One region of the Paenibacillus sophorae genome, then DNA from elsewhere that is predicted to be linked to it. Evidence: riboswitches for the same ligand, from Rfam matches in the RefSeq annotation. Region 1 holds a riboswitch; the other holds the start of a gene.
The links. Region 1 has a riboswitch for thiamine pyrophosphate ahead of KP014_RS16270 (ABC transporter ATP-binding protein). Riboswitches for the same ligand answer to the same signal wherever they lie in the genome.

Region 2: it holds a riboswitch for thiamine pyrophosphate, as region 1 does, so the genes downstream of both, KP014_RS12355 (thiamine phosphate synthase) here and KP014_RS16270 (ABC transporter ATP-binding protein) in region 1, are expected to answer to the same signal.

The regions. Positions count from the first base shown of each region.
Region 1 is NZ_CP076607.1:3,442,061-3,449,414, forward strand. Features, by position in the region: gene thiM (hydroxyethylthiazole kinase) at 1-5, opposite strand, end outside; gene KP014_RS16260 (ABC transporter substrate-binding protein) at 24-1,079, opposite strand; gene KP014_RS16265 (ABC transporter permease) at 1,079-1,852, opposite strand; gene KP014_RS16270 (ABC transporter ATP-binding protein) at 1,833-2,594, opposite strand; TPP riboswitch at 2,708-2,811, opposite strand; partial or broken gene KP014_RS16275 (pentapeptide repeat-containing protein) at 2,899-3,342, opposite strand; gene KP014_RS16280 (alpha/beta hydrolase) at 3,958-4,911, shown strand; partial or broken gene KP014_RS28850 (S-layer homology domain-containing protein) at 5,197-5,334, opposite strand; gene KP014_RS16290 (aminoglycoside phosphotransferase family protein) at 5,416-6,429, opposite strand; gene KP014_RS16295 (pentapeptide repeat-containing protein) at 6,457-7,314, opposite strand.
Region 2 is NZ_CP076607.1:2,628,399-2,635,752, reverse strand. Features, by position in the region: gene thiH (2-iminoacetate synthase ThiH) at 1-872, opposite strand, end outside; gene KP014_RS12370 (thiazole synthase) at 891-1,661, opposite strand; gene KP014_RS12365 (ThiF family adenylyltransferase) at 1,705-2,733, opposite strand; gene thiS (sulfur carrier protein ThiS) at 2,739-2,942, opposite strand; gene KP014_RS12355 (thiamine phosphate synthase) at 2,948-3,598, opposite strand; TPP riboswitch at 3,712-3,813, opposite strand; gene KP014_RS12350 (SDR family oxidoreductase) at 3,951-4,823, opposite strand; gene KP014_RS12345 (hypothetical protein) at 5,035-5,463, opposite strand; gene KP014_RS12340 (lactate/malate family dehydrogenase) at 5,595-5,807, opposite strand; gene icd (NADP-dependent isocitrate dehydrogenase) at 5,821-7,116, opposite strand; gene citZ (citrate synthase) at 7,273-7,354, opposite strand, start outside.

The DNA of each region.
Region 1 (7,354 bases):
GACATTTGGAATTCCTCCTATTTTTATAAATTAATAAAAGCGTCCTCAGCCTTAATATCCGCAGGCAGCAGTCCGTTGCCTTCCAGCCACTGATGCACTTTATCCCAGCTTTCCGCATCCTGAAATCCGAAATCCTTATCTCCCGCGTCCATCAGCGGCAGCAGCACTTTCAGGCTCTGCGTCTCAATTTCCTTGTCGAGCGGAGCGGTCCCGTCTTCATGCGCAAGCAGGATGGACAGCGCCTCATCGGGATGCTCATTCACGTATGCTTGGCCTTCCCGCATCGCTGTCAGAAACTTGATGAAATCATCTTTATGCTGATTAATTCCCTCATCGCTTGCAACCAGCACAAGCTCGGAATAATCCGGCACGCCATATTTTGCAGGGTCAATGGAGGTGACGGGATGGCCTTCTTTTTGCAAAATGAGCTGTTCATGGTTGATGAAACCGCCCATTATGGCGTCAGTCTGCCCGGTGGAAATGGCCGGAATTAAGTCATAGCCCACATCCACAAAGTTCACCTTCTCCGGATCTCCGCCATCGGCTTTGACCATCGTCTTAACCATCGCTTCATACAGTGGAATGGAAGAATACCCCACCGCTTTGCCAGCCAAATCCTTCGGCGTATGTACGGAACTGTCCGCAGGGACCATCAGGTGAGTCAGCGGATGACGGACAATGGAGGCCAGTGCTTTCACGGGAATCTTCTCCCCCCGGGCCATCAGCACCTGCGGCTGGTAGCTCAGCGCCAGATCGACCTTGCCTGCCGCGACGAGCTTCAGCGCGTCATTCGTGTCCGCCGGCATCTGGATCTCCACATTAATTCCCCGTTTGGCGAAGAAGCCCTTTTCCTGAGCGGTGTACAAAAAAGAATGCACGGCGTTCGGGTACCAGTCGAGCATAAGCGTCAGCTTGTGCGCAGGCTCCGCCGGACTTTCGGTTTGAGAAGCGGCAGGCGAAGGAGAAGCGGAGGCCGCGGAATCGCCGGATGGCGCGGAGCCGCCGCAAGCGGCCGTTAACAGAAGAAGCGAGATAGCAGGCAGAAGCAATAAATTTTTAATACGGGTAAAAGATTTCATCAATTAGAACCTCTTTTCTTAAGAATCTGATGCTCCAGCAGCCGTACGGCCAGGAAAAGTACTACACCGAGACCCGACAGGAGAGCAATCGCTGCGAACATCTCGGCGCTGTGCAGGCTTCCCGCCATGCGGCGGCTGTAGTAACCAAGTCCGCGCGTTCCTCCCAGCCATTCTCCGATGGTTGCACCGATCACGCAGTACACCACCGACAGCTTCAGCCCCGAGAAAAAGGAGGGGAGCGCAAGCGGAATGCCGACCTTGACCAGCAGCTGCCTGCGGTTCGCGCCCATAGTCAGCAGCAGCTCCTTATAGGCGCCGCCGCTTTTGGCGAGCCCGTCGTATACGCCGACGACGACTGGAAAGAATGCGGTCAGAAAGACGACGGCGACCTTGCTCCACAGCGAATAACCGAACCACATAATAAAAATGGGGGAGAGCGCAATCAGCGGAATCGTCTGGCTGATGATGATAAAGGGATAGAGCGCTTTTTCTAATGTCCGGGAAAGGTGCATGCCGATCCCGAGCAGAATGCCGCCAACCAGCGACATCAGACAGCCGACAGCCACTTCTTCAAGCGTGGCTGGCAGATGCGTGCCCAGCAGCAGTCCGGCGTTCTGTACCAATGCGGTCCAGACCACGGAGGGTGCAGGGAGGATAAAGGACGGAACATATCCTGAGCGTACGGAAGCTTCCCACACGGCGAGAATCAACAGCAGCAGGAGAAGGAAGGCTCCGTAGCGGCGAGATCCTTCCTTAAACGGTGCGCGTTTCATACAGCCTCCGCTCCAGCTCGGCCCGCAAAGAGACAAAGCCAAGCTCGTAATTCATTTCCAGCCGCCGGGGTCTTGGCAGTCCCACGTTCAGCTCTTGAAGGGGGCCGACGCTGCCGGACGGCATCAGAAAGATGCGGTCACTGAGCAGAATAGCTTCCTCCAGATCATGCGTGATGAACATAACGGTCCGCCCCAGCTCTCCCCACAGCTCCAGCAGCCAGCGGTGCATGTCCCGCTTCGTCATGGCGTCAAGCGCGCCGAATGGCTCATCAAGCAGCATCAGCTCTCCGCCGGTCATCAGTGTACGGAGAAAAGCGGCCCGCTGGCGCATCCCGCCGGATAGCTCATGCGGATAGGCAAGCTCATAACCGGCGAGTCCGAAACGCTCCAGCATTTCCCATACCGTAGCTGCTCCGCCCTTACCGGCCCGGCCTTTGATCTCTAGCGGCAGCAGACAGTTGTCCAGCACCGTCCGCCAGGGCAGCAGCAGGTCCTGCTGAGGCATGTAGGCGATTTGGCCGAGCCGGTTCTCACCGCGGGCGCTGCCTTGCAGCGCGATTTCTCCCTGCGCCTCGGCAAGCAGTCCGGCTATCGCTTTGAACAGCGTGCTTTTGCCACAGCCGCTGGCGCCAATAATGCTGACGAATTCACCCTGGCGGACCGTTAACGAAAGATCCGAGAATACGAGCTTCTGCTGCGGAAACGAAAAAGAAAGGCGGCGGAGAGATAAAAGCTCTTCGATAGTCGGTCAACCCTCCTTATAAATGAATAAAGGCCCGTCCAAATCCGGAAGGAAATGGACGGGCCCCCAATTATCCGCCGTACAAGCGCTGGCCGTACGGGGCGTAGATAGGTAAGCTTCAGGTTCCACTTCCCTCCGCTGGTATAATCCAGATCAGGTTCCAAGGGTCCGAAGCTCGCGGCTTCGTCTCAGTCGGACGACTCCCCTAGTGAAATTGCGGTCTTTATTCGGTTATGAACTTATCAACTATACCATATTCCGGGCCGTTCCCTCAATGTACCATTTGGGTCTAACGGATTCGAAGTCACCAATGATCGGGAATGCTTACGGAAGGCAGCAGCTTGGTAGCCATATCGCCTTTAGCTGAATTAACTTGCGCCTGCGTGAGAAAAACGCTTCCTGTGAGGTCAGCGCCGCTTAAGTCGGCATCTCTAAAGTCGGCGCCGATCAGATCAGTCATTCTCATGTCGGAATCTCTCAGGTCGGATGCAATGAGCAAAGCGCCTCTCAAGTTAGCGCCTCTAAGGCCGGCTCCTCTTAGATTTGCGCCTATAAAGTTGCTTCCCCTACGGATTTTGTTCTGTAATTTTTGATTTTTATTAGGCATTGGCGCAGCTTTGGCCCGTACCCGTTCGCTTGCTTGCAGAAGCAGGTCATTGACAATCGCCCGATGGGCGGGGACGTTAAGCTCCAGAATCGAGCGCGGATTCAGACGGGTGAGCTCTTCCGTTTTTTCAAGAACATTCCGCTATGACCAAAATGAACGCTCTACTGTCTTGTGGGTGCTCTTTAAATGGCATTTCTCGTTTATCCGGTCTTCAAGTTAAAGCTGCAAAGCCGCATTATCATCAATCTTTGCCGCTTTCGCAGGATCGGCTGACATCAGCCGGTCATACATGGTCTGATCCTGAGCGCTGTCTTTTCTTTAGTGCATCTGTAGTTGAAGCGATAAACAAGCTACCAATATTTTAGTCATTTTAGATTGATTGATCTATAAAAGTGGGAAATTACCTTCCTGTAACAACTCCGTACTTGTACGTTTCTGATGGTCTGATTCAAAAAAAGAAAGGAAGTTTAAACATGAACAATAACAGATACAAGGGATTAGCGTTAATCCTGCTCGCTGTTTCCGAGTTAATGTTGGCACTTGATTATCTTTCCGCAACGATATTCTCAGCTTCATTCGGTACACTATACTTTTCCTCTTGTCTCCAGTGGGTTCGCCAAAATGATCGCCGCCGGAATGGGACTTGGTGCCATTGATTTTCAGTTTCTAACGGGGCTTTCTCAGCCGGATTGGCTTGGAACATTCATCAAGAAGCTAGTTAGCCAAAATAAAATGATAGAGGGAGAATGAAAAAACATGGAGAAAAAACCTGTTCTTGAACCGGAAGCACAAAATTTTGTTAAGGCAACAGCCAATCCGCCATTTTTATTTGATTTAGGACCTGAACAGGGGCGGATTGCGGTCGATGAAGCCCAGGCGGGCGAGGTTCAAAAGCCAGACGTGGACATTGAAGATATCAGTATTACAGGTGGTCCAAGCGGCCACGTATCCATTCGGATTCTACGTCCGAAACACGTTGCTGAGAAGAACCTGGCTGTCATTCTGTACATACATGGTGCAGGTTGGGTGTTCGGCAACGCACACACCCATGATCGGTTGATCCGTGAATTGGCTGTGAAGAGTGGAGCTGCACTTGTATTCCCGAATTACAGTCTGTCCCCTGAAGTGAAGTATCCTACGGCTATTGAAGAAATCTATGCTGTGCTGCAGTGGATCGCAGAGCACGGCAAAGAACACGGGCTTGATTCGGATCGCTTGGCCGTAGCCGGCGATAGTGTCGGCGGCAACATGACTGCGGCAATCACGCTGCTGGCCAAAGAGCGCAGTGGTCCTGCTATTGGACAACAGCTCCTTTTCTACCCGGTTACGGATGCTTCATTTGATACGGAATCCTATCATCAATTCGCCGAAGGATACTTTTTACGCCGGGACGGGATGAAGTGGTTCTGGGATCAGTATACAAGCGATTCTGAGGAAAGAAACCAGATTACGGCCTCCCCGCTGAGGGCAACTACCGAGCAGCTTCGCGGTCTTCCGCCGGCTCTGATCATTACAGCCGAAGCTGATGTCCTGCGGGACGAAGGTGAAGCTTATGCGAATAAACTTCGAGAGGCTGGTGTTGATGTCACTGCGGTACGTTATCAAGGAATAATCCATGACTTCGTTATGTTGAATGCATTATCAGACACTGCCGCAGCCAAAAGTGCAATATCTCTGGCCAGCGCTTGGCTAAAAGACGGGTTTCAATAACCCTGCCAATGAGGGGGATGTATCTTAACTTGCATCGGTGCAATAAATTCGGACCAACAGGCTACAATTTTTTAATAACTCAGTGTTAGTAGTCCTTCATAAACAATAGACCTGATGAGGAAACTCCTTATCAGGTCTGTTTGTATCAGTTTTTTTCATCCTAATTGAAAAATGACTATGATGGTCGCGATTTTTGCGAATTTCAGGAAAGACAAGCCTTATTTATCTAGGCGGACATCGAATCAGGCCGTTTTCGCGGCCCGCGAATCGTAATACTAATATGGATTACTTATTTCCGTGAGCCTTCAAATACTCCAGCGCATTATACATCATAACCGCCGCCTCGGCCCGAGTCAGCTTGCTTCCCGGATTGAATTTCCCGTCTTTATCCAGCGTGTTGATCTTGTAGACGAGGGAACGCTGATGCCGCCTTGGTATGAAAATGTGCGGAGAAAAGCGGCCCGCTGGTACATTCCGCCGAACTACTCATACGGGTAGGCCAGTTCATACCCGGCGAGTCCGAAACGCTCCATCATGTCCCATACCCTGGGCACTCCGTCCTTGCCGGTCCGGCCTTTGATCTCCAGCGGCAGCAGACAATTCAATGTACCATTTGGGTCTAACGGATCCGAAACCGGCATGATCCTCCATCACGCGATGGATTCTGGCCATCATACCGTCTGTCTCTTCAGGTACGAACTTAATGCTCCATACCACGGACGATATAAGGGCCATCGCCATATAGAGGGAATACAGCTGCCAGAACATTTCATCCGGTTCTTGTCCCTGATGATATCCTTTAATCTGCCCTATGCAAAAAGGGTGGCTGACCTCCGAACTGAATAAACCGACTTTGATGAATTCATGCACAGGGTCGCCAAAGTCCAGCCGGTTAAAATCGATAATGCCCGCCAGACGCCGATCTTGGACGATAAGATTTCCCGTATGGAAGTCGTCATGCTGAAGCAGGTTGGCCGACTCCTTCATCAGCGGAAGGCGGCTCTCAATGAACTCCATCACTTTGTCGCCGCCGCGGATACGCTGCCCGAGTCTATCGTATTCTTCCATATAGCGCCGATGCTTTGCCGTTTTTCGTTCGGCCCACGAGGACATTCCGGGCGGCGCCTTGCATTGATGAATGATTCTTAGTTCATTTCCCGCTCCGTATCCGATGCGATATTGATCTTCAGCCGAATAAAGCGGCAGTTGATCCTCGGCATCTGCGCCTTCTATATATGTAAGAACATAGTAGCCGAGCCCGGCGTCCGGTAATCGTCCGATTTCCAGCGGCCTTGAACATTTGACGCCGTAGGCTTCCATCGTTTTCAGCACCTCGAATTCAGTCTGCTTATTCCGATATAGTCCGCCATCGAAGATCCTCAGCAGATAGCTGCTGCCGTTCTGCATCACCCGATATTTATGATCGCCGGAATAACCTTTATTTATCGGTATGATGGTTGCTCCGGTGTGCAAAAAAGGAATGCTGCGAAGTGTTTTTTCTGCAACACTGCCATCCATCGTTTGGAGCCTCCTTCGATCGCACCATTATTTTGACCAATGATCAGGAATCCTTAAAGAAGGCGGAAGCTTGGTATTCATGTCGCCTTTAGCTGAGTTAACTTGTGCTTGCGTAAGAAAAATACTTCCTGTGAGATCAGCGCCGCTTAAGTCGGCATCTCTAAAGTCAGCGCCGATCAGATCCGTCACTCTCATGTCAGCATCTCTCAGGTCGGATGCAATAAGCAAAGCGCCTCTTAAGTTAGCTCCTCTAAGGGCCGTCCCTCTTAAATTTGCACCAACTAAGTCAGTTCCCTTGCGTATTTTGTTCTGCATTTTTTGGCTTTTATTATGCCCCGGTGCAGCTTTTGCCCGTACTCGTTCACTTACTTGCAGGAGCAGAACATTAACAATCGCCCGATGGGCGGGGACGTTAAGCTCTAGAATCGAGCGTGGATTCAGACGGGTGAGATCTTCCGTTTGTTCGAGAGCATTCTGCAAGTCTTTATGAATCGGCAGAGTCTCTTCCAAACCGAGCGCTTCATCCAAGTAACTTAGCATTTCATGCAGCTGCTGCATAATAGGGAATACCTTAAACATTTCCTGAGCCAACACCGGATGATCCCGCCAATCGTTTCCCGCATAGGTGATTTGGGATACCTTTTGACCCGCACCAAAGCATTCATATACGGCGCACCCTCGAAAGCCTTTTGTTCTAAGGTCTTTATGAATACCGCAGCGGAAATCGGACTGAAGGTTTGGGCAGGGAGTGCCCCCGGCTTTATCCACGGCAAAATCGGCCGATTTGGCATACGGCAAAGCTGCACAGCACAAACCAAAGCATTGTTCGCAATCTGCGCTTAAATGATTAATCGTGTTGCCGCTAGGAGTTCTTTGATTAGACATTGCCAACACTTCCTTTATGAGAAACTACTTTATAGTTTAT
Region 2 (7,354 bases), 810 kb from region 1:
CGGGGCAGGAACAGCCGGTAAGCCAGTATAATCTGTACCAGCGCGCGGTCGGTCACGTCCGATTCGGGGTTAAAGCTTCCGAGATAGGGACGGAAACGCGGCGGAGACAGGCTGATCTCACAGCCGGGATAACGGTCCTGAAGATAACTTGCGTGCATCGCCGTCATGAACGCTTCCTGCCGCCAATCGTACAAACCGAGCAGCGCGCCGATGTTGACGGAGCGGAAGCCCGCCTGACAGCCACGTTCAGGAGCATCAAGCCGGGCCCTGAAATTACGCTTCGGTCCTTTGACATGCAGCTTGCTGTACGTCTCCTGGTGGTAGACCTCCTGGAATAGAGTCAAACCGTCCACACCCGCATCGGCCAATTCCTTGTATTCCTCCATCGACAGCGGATTGACCTCGATGCTGATGGAAGAGAAATACTTTCGGAGCACCTTTACGCAATCTTTAACGTAACCGACCGGAGAGTCCTTTCGCGATTCCCCCGTCAGCAGCAGAATATGGCGTAGTCCCGTAGAGGCAATTGCTGCCGCTTCCGCTTCAACTTCTTCCAGCGTCAGCTTCTTGCGCGGAAAATCATGAATGGCGCTAAAGCTGCAGTACGTACAGTGGTTGACGCAATAATCCGCCACATACATTGGTGTGAACAGCTGAACGGCATGGCCGAAATGCGAGCGGGTGATGCGCTGCGCCTTCCGCGCCATTTCTTCCAAATGCTGGCCGGCCGCCGGTGACAGCAGGGCAAGCAGATCTTCCTTGTCCAGCTTCTCCTTGGCCAGCGCCCGCATGACATCTTCCCTCGTGTACTTCTGCCACAATTCCTTAAAGGGAATACGCTCCAAGATCATCAGTGACTCATAAAAGCTCAACAGTCTCAGTCCCCCTTCCTATACGTTCAAGAAACCGGTCAAAGGCGAAGAAGCTTCCGCCTCCTGCTGAATCGGGCCCAGCCCGGCCAGATACGCCTGCCGGCCGGCTGCAACCGCGCCGCGAAAAGCTTCCGCCATGCCGAGCGGATCACGGGCTGTGGCAATCGCCGTATTCAGCAGCACGGCGGCCGCGCCCATCTCCATCGCTTCCGCTGCCTCCGACGGACGGCCGATTCCGGCATCCACAATGACCGGCAGGCCGGCCTCTTCAATCAGGATGGAGATCAGCTCCTTCGTCCGCAAGCCGCGGTTGCTTCCGATAGGCGCCCCCAGCGGCATCACCGCCGCTGCTCCCGCGTCTCTCAGCCGGAAAGCCGCAGACAGATCCGGGCTCATGTAGGGAAGGACGATGAAGCCTTCGGCAGCCAGAATTTCCGTAGCACGGATCGTCTCCAGATTATCCGGCAGCAAATATCTCTGGTCGTTAATGACTTCGATCTTCACCCAGTTCCCCATCCCTGCCGCTCTGGCCAAGCGGGCGATACGCACGGCTTCTTCTGCGGTGCGTGCGCCGGAAGTATTGGGCAGAAGGGTCATCTGCTGCGGAATATGGCTTAGAATGTTCTCCTCCCGCGAAGAGGGATCGACTCTACGAAGCGCCACTGTGATTACTTCGGAGCCTGAACGGGCGATTACCTCCGGAATCAGCGTGTTGCGGCTGTATTTGCCGGTTCCGATGAACAGACGGCTGGACAGGGCTTTGCCCCCGATATGTAATGCATCCTGCATAATAATAATCCTCCCCTATTCGGTTAATAGAATGCTTGATAGGCTAGCCAAAATAACGGTGATACAGCGACCGGGCTTCGGCTGGATCGCCCGTTCCGTGAACGAGCACCCGTCCATCGGGAAAGATCGCCATACGGTGCTGGTCCAGTGTCAAAGACAGCATAAAGGGATTCCGCTCTGCCCGGCCATAGGCGGACAGCCGCCGCTCCCACTCCTCCAGATCAAGCCTCGTCGGCCTTGGCGGGCGAATCTGCACCGTATCCCGCCCGCAGAGTACGGCCGTTCTGGAATGGCTGCCCGGCGATAAATAAGGATAAGTGCGTTTAGCGCCGCAGGACGGGCAGTCGGCGCGCTTCAGCTTGGACGTATCCACCGACGAGTAACGATTCGTCCACAGATCGAAAGAGACCAGTGTCCCGCGCAGCGCGCTAACGTTCCCTGAGAGCCACTTCAGCGCTTCGGCCGTCTGGTAGGCAGCCGTCATCTGCACGGCGGGACCGATTATGCCGGCCGTGTCGCAGGTATCCCCTCCGGCTGGAACACTGTCCAGCAGACAGTGAAGGCAGGCGCTCTGGCCTGGAACAATCGTCATTGAAATGCCGTAGCTGCCGGTGCAGGCGCCATAGATCCAGGGAATTCCGTCCCGCGCGGCAATATCGTTTACGATCATCCGCACCTCGAAATTGTCCGCCGCATCAAGAATAAGGTCTATGCCGCGTGTATAGAGGCTGATTTCCTCCGCTGTAATATCCGCAACGATTCCTTCAACTTCCACAGAGGAGTTAACGCTGCGAAGCCTGCGGGCGGCAGCTACCGCTTTGGGAATCCGCTCAGCCGCATCCTGCTCGCTGAACAAATTTTGACGCTGCAGGTTGCTCCACTCCACATAATCCCGGTCGACGAGGGTCACCTTGCCCACACCCGAGCGCACCATCGTCTCCGCGCATGCGGAGCCAAGCGCCCCTGCGCCAATAATCAGAACCTTCGCCTGCGCCAGCTTCTTCTGACCTTCGGCTCCGATTCCGTAAAACCGCTCCTGCCTGCTGTATCTGTCCTCTCCGGCGAAATTCACCGGCCTCAGCCTCCTCCCACAAAATGCACAAGCTCGATGCGGTCCCCGTCGGCAAGGGGGATTGTTCCGTAATTATCCCTACCCACAATCATGCCGTTCAGTTCAACGACCATCCGCCTTTCTTTCCATTCGGGTCGGCTCAGCAGATCCGCAAGCGTAGCGCAAGCTTCGTCCAGCTCGATCTCGTTCCCGTTGATATAGAGCTTCATTGCCCTCACCTCCTTTCATTGCGGGCTGCCTGAACAGCTGTCCTGACTGCAGCCCGGTAAGACTTTGCAGCCGCCACAGGATCAGACGCGCCGCAGATACCCGAGAGTACGGCAATGCCCGCCGCGCCGCGTGAAATCACCTGTCCTGCATTGCCCGGTTCAATGCCGCCAATCGCAATGACCGGAACCCGGCAGGCGCGCACGGTTTCCGCAAGCCGATCCAGCCCCCGCCCTGGAAGACCCGGCTTGCTGGCCGAGGCGTATACATGCCCGTACAGGCAGTAATCCGCCCCTTCGTTTGCGGCAGCGGCTGCTTCATCCGGGGAATGGACGGAGCGCCCGATGCGCAGGCTCTGAGACAGCGGGCGGGCCGCGGCGGTTGGGAGGCTGTGCCCCGCAAGCTGAACGCCTCCGGCGCCGGAAGCCAGTGCGACGTCCAGCCTGTCGTTCACAACGATTTGTTCAAGCGGTATCCCAAGGCTGCGCATCTTCTCCACCGCTTTGAACAATTCTTCTGCTGTACGCGATTTTTCCCGTAAATGAATATAGTCTACAAAGGGCCCTACGGCCGCAGCGATAAGAATAAAGCTGTCCATTATCGCCCCGCTGCCGGATATGAGATGAATTTCGGGATCCTTTGACTTTGGCGGACACATAGCCCTATTCGCCTCCTGTGTTTATTTGTCATAAGCAGCACAAAAAACCGCCCTCCCGAAGGAAGGCGGCCGGAAACTGCAAATGGGATCGAGCCTTGACAGGCCCGGATGCAGATATTCACTCTCCACTTCCCTACGCTGGTATAAACCAGATCAGGTTCAAAGGGTCCGAACCTTGCGTTCGTCTCAGCCTTGCGGCACCCCTAGTGTTCACGCTATGCAACTATTGATCTTTCACAGCGTATCATAAATTTCCTTTTCATACCACCTTTTCATGAAAAAGCCCCAATCCGCTTGACTTGGATCGGGGCTTGCATATTCAGCGGAAATCCGCTTAATACGTTGAGAGTCGTCAACCGTTAACGATTTCGCCGCCATTCACATGAATAACCTGGCCGGTTACATACGATGAATCATCGGAAGCCAGGTAGACAAAAGCCGGAGCCAGTTCTTCAGGCTGTCCCGGTCGTTTCATTGGCTGTGTTCCGCCGAACTCGCTGACCTTCTTCTCATCGAAGGTGGACGGAATGAGCGGCGTCCAGATCGGACCCGGCGCAACCGCGTTGACGCGGATGCCTTTATCCACTAAATTCATCGCGAGCGAACGCGTAAAGCTGAGGATCGCGCCTTTGGTGGACGAGTAGTCCAGCAGTTGAGGATTTCCTCTGTAAGCTGTAATCGACGTCGTATTGACGATGGTCGAGCCTTCTTTCAAGTGGGGCATAGCTGCTTTTGTCAAATAGAACATCGAGAAAATATTGGTGCGGAACGTCCGCTCCAACTGCTCGGAGCTGATATCCTCGATCTTTTCTTGCGGATGCTGCTCCGCTGCATTGTTAATAAGAATATCAAGCTTGCCCAGACCGTTCACTGTTTTGTTGATAAGATCCTGGCAGAATACTTCGACACCGATATCGCCGGAGACGAGAACACATTTGCGTCCTTCCTGTTCGACCTGGCGCTTCGTCTCCTCCGCGTCGGAGTGCTCGTTCAGATAAGAAATGACTATATCTGCTCCCTCCTTGGCAAAAGCCACGGCTACCGCGCGGCCGATGCCGCTGTCTCCGCCTGTGATCAGGGCCGCTTTACCGAGCAGCTTGCCCGCTGCTTTGTATGCCGCCGGTTCGTATTTAGGCCGGGGCGTCATCTCCGATTCCAGACCGGGCCTGCGATCCTGATGCTGCGGCGGCAATGTCTTCTGGCTTTGTTGATTGCTCGTAGACATACTTCATTCTCCTTTCGAAAAGTTGTTAAATTTAGACTTTCCTTAGGATGTCTTGGGGATGTACAATTATTCGTTCCCTTTACGGTAATTAATTTAACCAATCGCATGAAGATCAAACACAAGCGGAGTCCAGACAAACCGAAGTTCTCACAATAGCAAAACACACGCCTCCTTTCGGAGACGGGCGAAATTGGCCGGGCTATGCTGCTATTCAAATAATCTCATTAAAAACCATAAAGAAAACCATAACCAGCAAGCATACCGCCAGCAACGCGCTCAACGTGCGGATTTTGCCGGTTTCGCTGGAGACGTCGCGGCTCTGCTTCATGCCTGCGGCCGCAAGCCGCAGCGGCTTGCTTATAACGCCGCCCAAGGCGAACATGGCGAGCAGCAGCAGTGTGACAATAATCATCCACGGGACCGAATACTCGCCTTTGGTCATCATGTAACCGCCCGTAAGCAGTTGAATGACCAAGCCATATTGGGCAATACGGTTAAACGCGCTGATTGCGCTCAGCGTCCCCTCCTTGGCTGCTGTAGAAAGCTTCTCTGTCCGGCCAAGAATGAAAGGCAGCACCAAGTAGAAACCAAGCGTCAGAGTGCCAATCATATGTAAAAACATTAAAACGCTCCAGTTCATATCATATCCCTCCCGATAAATCTATGACATAAGTTATATTAATAATGATTATAAACAATTAACTATTTAATCACAAAAAAAATCCCCATTTTATCAAGAATAAAATGGGGATGCGTTCATACTTTTGTCAATTACACATTCACTACCGACGTTACACTTCTTACCGACTCCGCCGATTTGTCGAGAGCCGCTTTGTCGAGCGCCTTGCCTTTGGTCGGATTTTCAAGTTGGGGGATATCCAGCAGAACCACGTTACCTAATTCATTCTGAGCGAGCATCAGAGCCGTGTGGGCGCCGGTAAAACCGGCGCCCACGACTGTAATCTTGTAACGTTTGATGGCCAATGTGTTGATCTACCTACATATGTTGGATCACTTGATCAGCGAATTCGGAGCATTTCAGCTCTGTCGCTCCTTCCATAAGCCTTGCGAAATCATAAGTTACCGTTTTATTATTGATGGCAGTTCCCATGCCTTTGTAGATCAGATCGGCGGCTTCCTGCCAGCCCAAATGTTCCAGCATCATGACGCCGGACAGAATGACTGAACCAGGATTCACAACGTCCTTATCCGCGTACTTCGGGGCCGTACCGTGGGTTGCTTCAAAAATGGCATGCCCGGTCACGTAGTTGATGTTCGCACCCGGAGCGATGCCAATCCCGCCGATCTGCGCCGCCAGCGCGTCGGACAGATAGTCACCGTTAAGGTTCAGCGTGGCAATGACGTCAAAATCGGTCGGACGCGTCAGCACCTGCTGCAGCGCGATGTCGGCGATGGCGTCCTTGATAATAATTTTGCCATCCTGCTCCGCCTGCTTCTGAGCCGCATTCGCCGCGTCGGCGCCTTCGCGCTCCTTGATTACATCGTACTGGTTCCAGGTAAACACCTTGTCGCCGAACTCCTGCTCAGCCACTTCATAGCCCCAGTTCTTGAACGCGCCCTCAGTGAACTTCATAATGTTCCCTTTGTGCACAAGCGTAACGCTCCCCCGTCCATGCTTAACCGCGTATTCCACAGCAGCGCGAACAAGACGCTTCGAGCCTTCGGACGATACCGGCTTGATGCCGATGCCCGACGTTTCAGGGAAACGGATCTTGCTTACACCCATTTCTTTTTGCAGGAATTCGATCACTTTCTTAACCTGCTCTGTACCTTCTTGGTATTCGATGCCGGCGTAAATATCTTCCGTGTTCTCCCGGAAAATGACCATATCGACCAGCTCCGGACGCTTCACCGGGGAAGGCACCCCGTCAAAATACCGCACTGGACGCAAACATACGTACAGATCCAGCTCCTGGCGCAGCGCCACATTCAGGGAACGAATGCCTCCTCCAATCGGAGTCGTCAGCGGCCCTTTGATTGCAACGATGTATTCACGGATCGCTTCGAGCGTATCGTTCGGGAGCCATTCTCCGTATGTATTATACGCCTTTTCTCCGGCAAACACTTCATACCAGGCAATCTTCTTGGTTCCGCCGTAAGCCTTATCCACCGCCGCATCCAGCACCCGTTTGGAGGCTTTCCAAATGTCACGGCCCGTTCCGTCGCCTTCAATGAAAGGGATAATCGGATGATCAGGAACCTGCAGCTTGCCATTGTCAATTGTAATTTGTTCGCCTTCTGTCGGCAGTTCATACTTTTCGAGTTTCAGCATTAGTGTGTAATTCCTCCTTAAAAGTTAGTGTACGGCATACGCTTCTGCCAGCCACCCGGCTGCTAACCGGCTGTAAGAAGCGCATGCCATTTGGACGGCTAATCATCTGTCGCCAGCGCCCTTCCGCTCAGGACAGGCATGCAGAAAAAAGACTGCTTATCTTTCGTTGACCGGAACGTATTTTTGCTCCACAAGACCCGTGTATTCCGCGCGCGGACGGATAATGCGGTTATCTTCG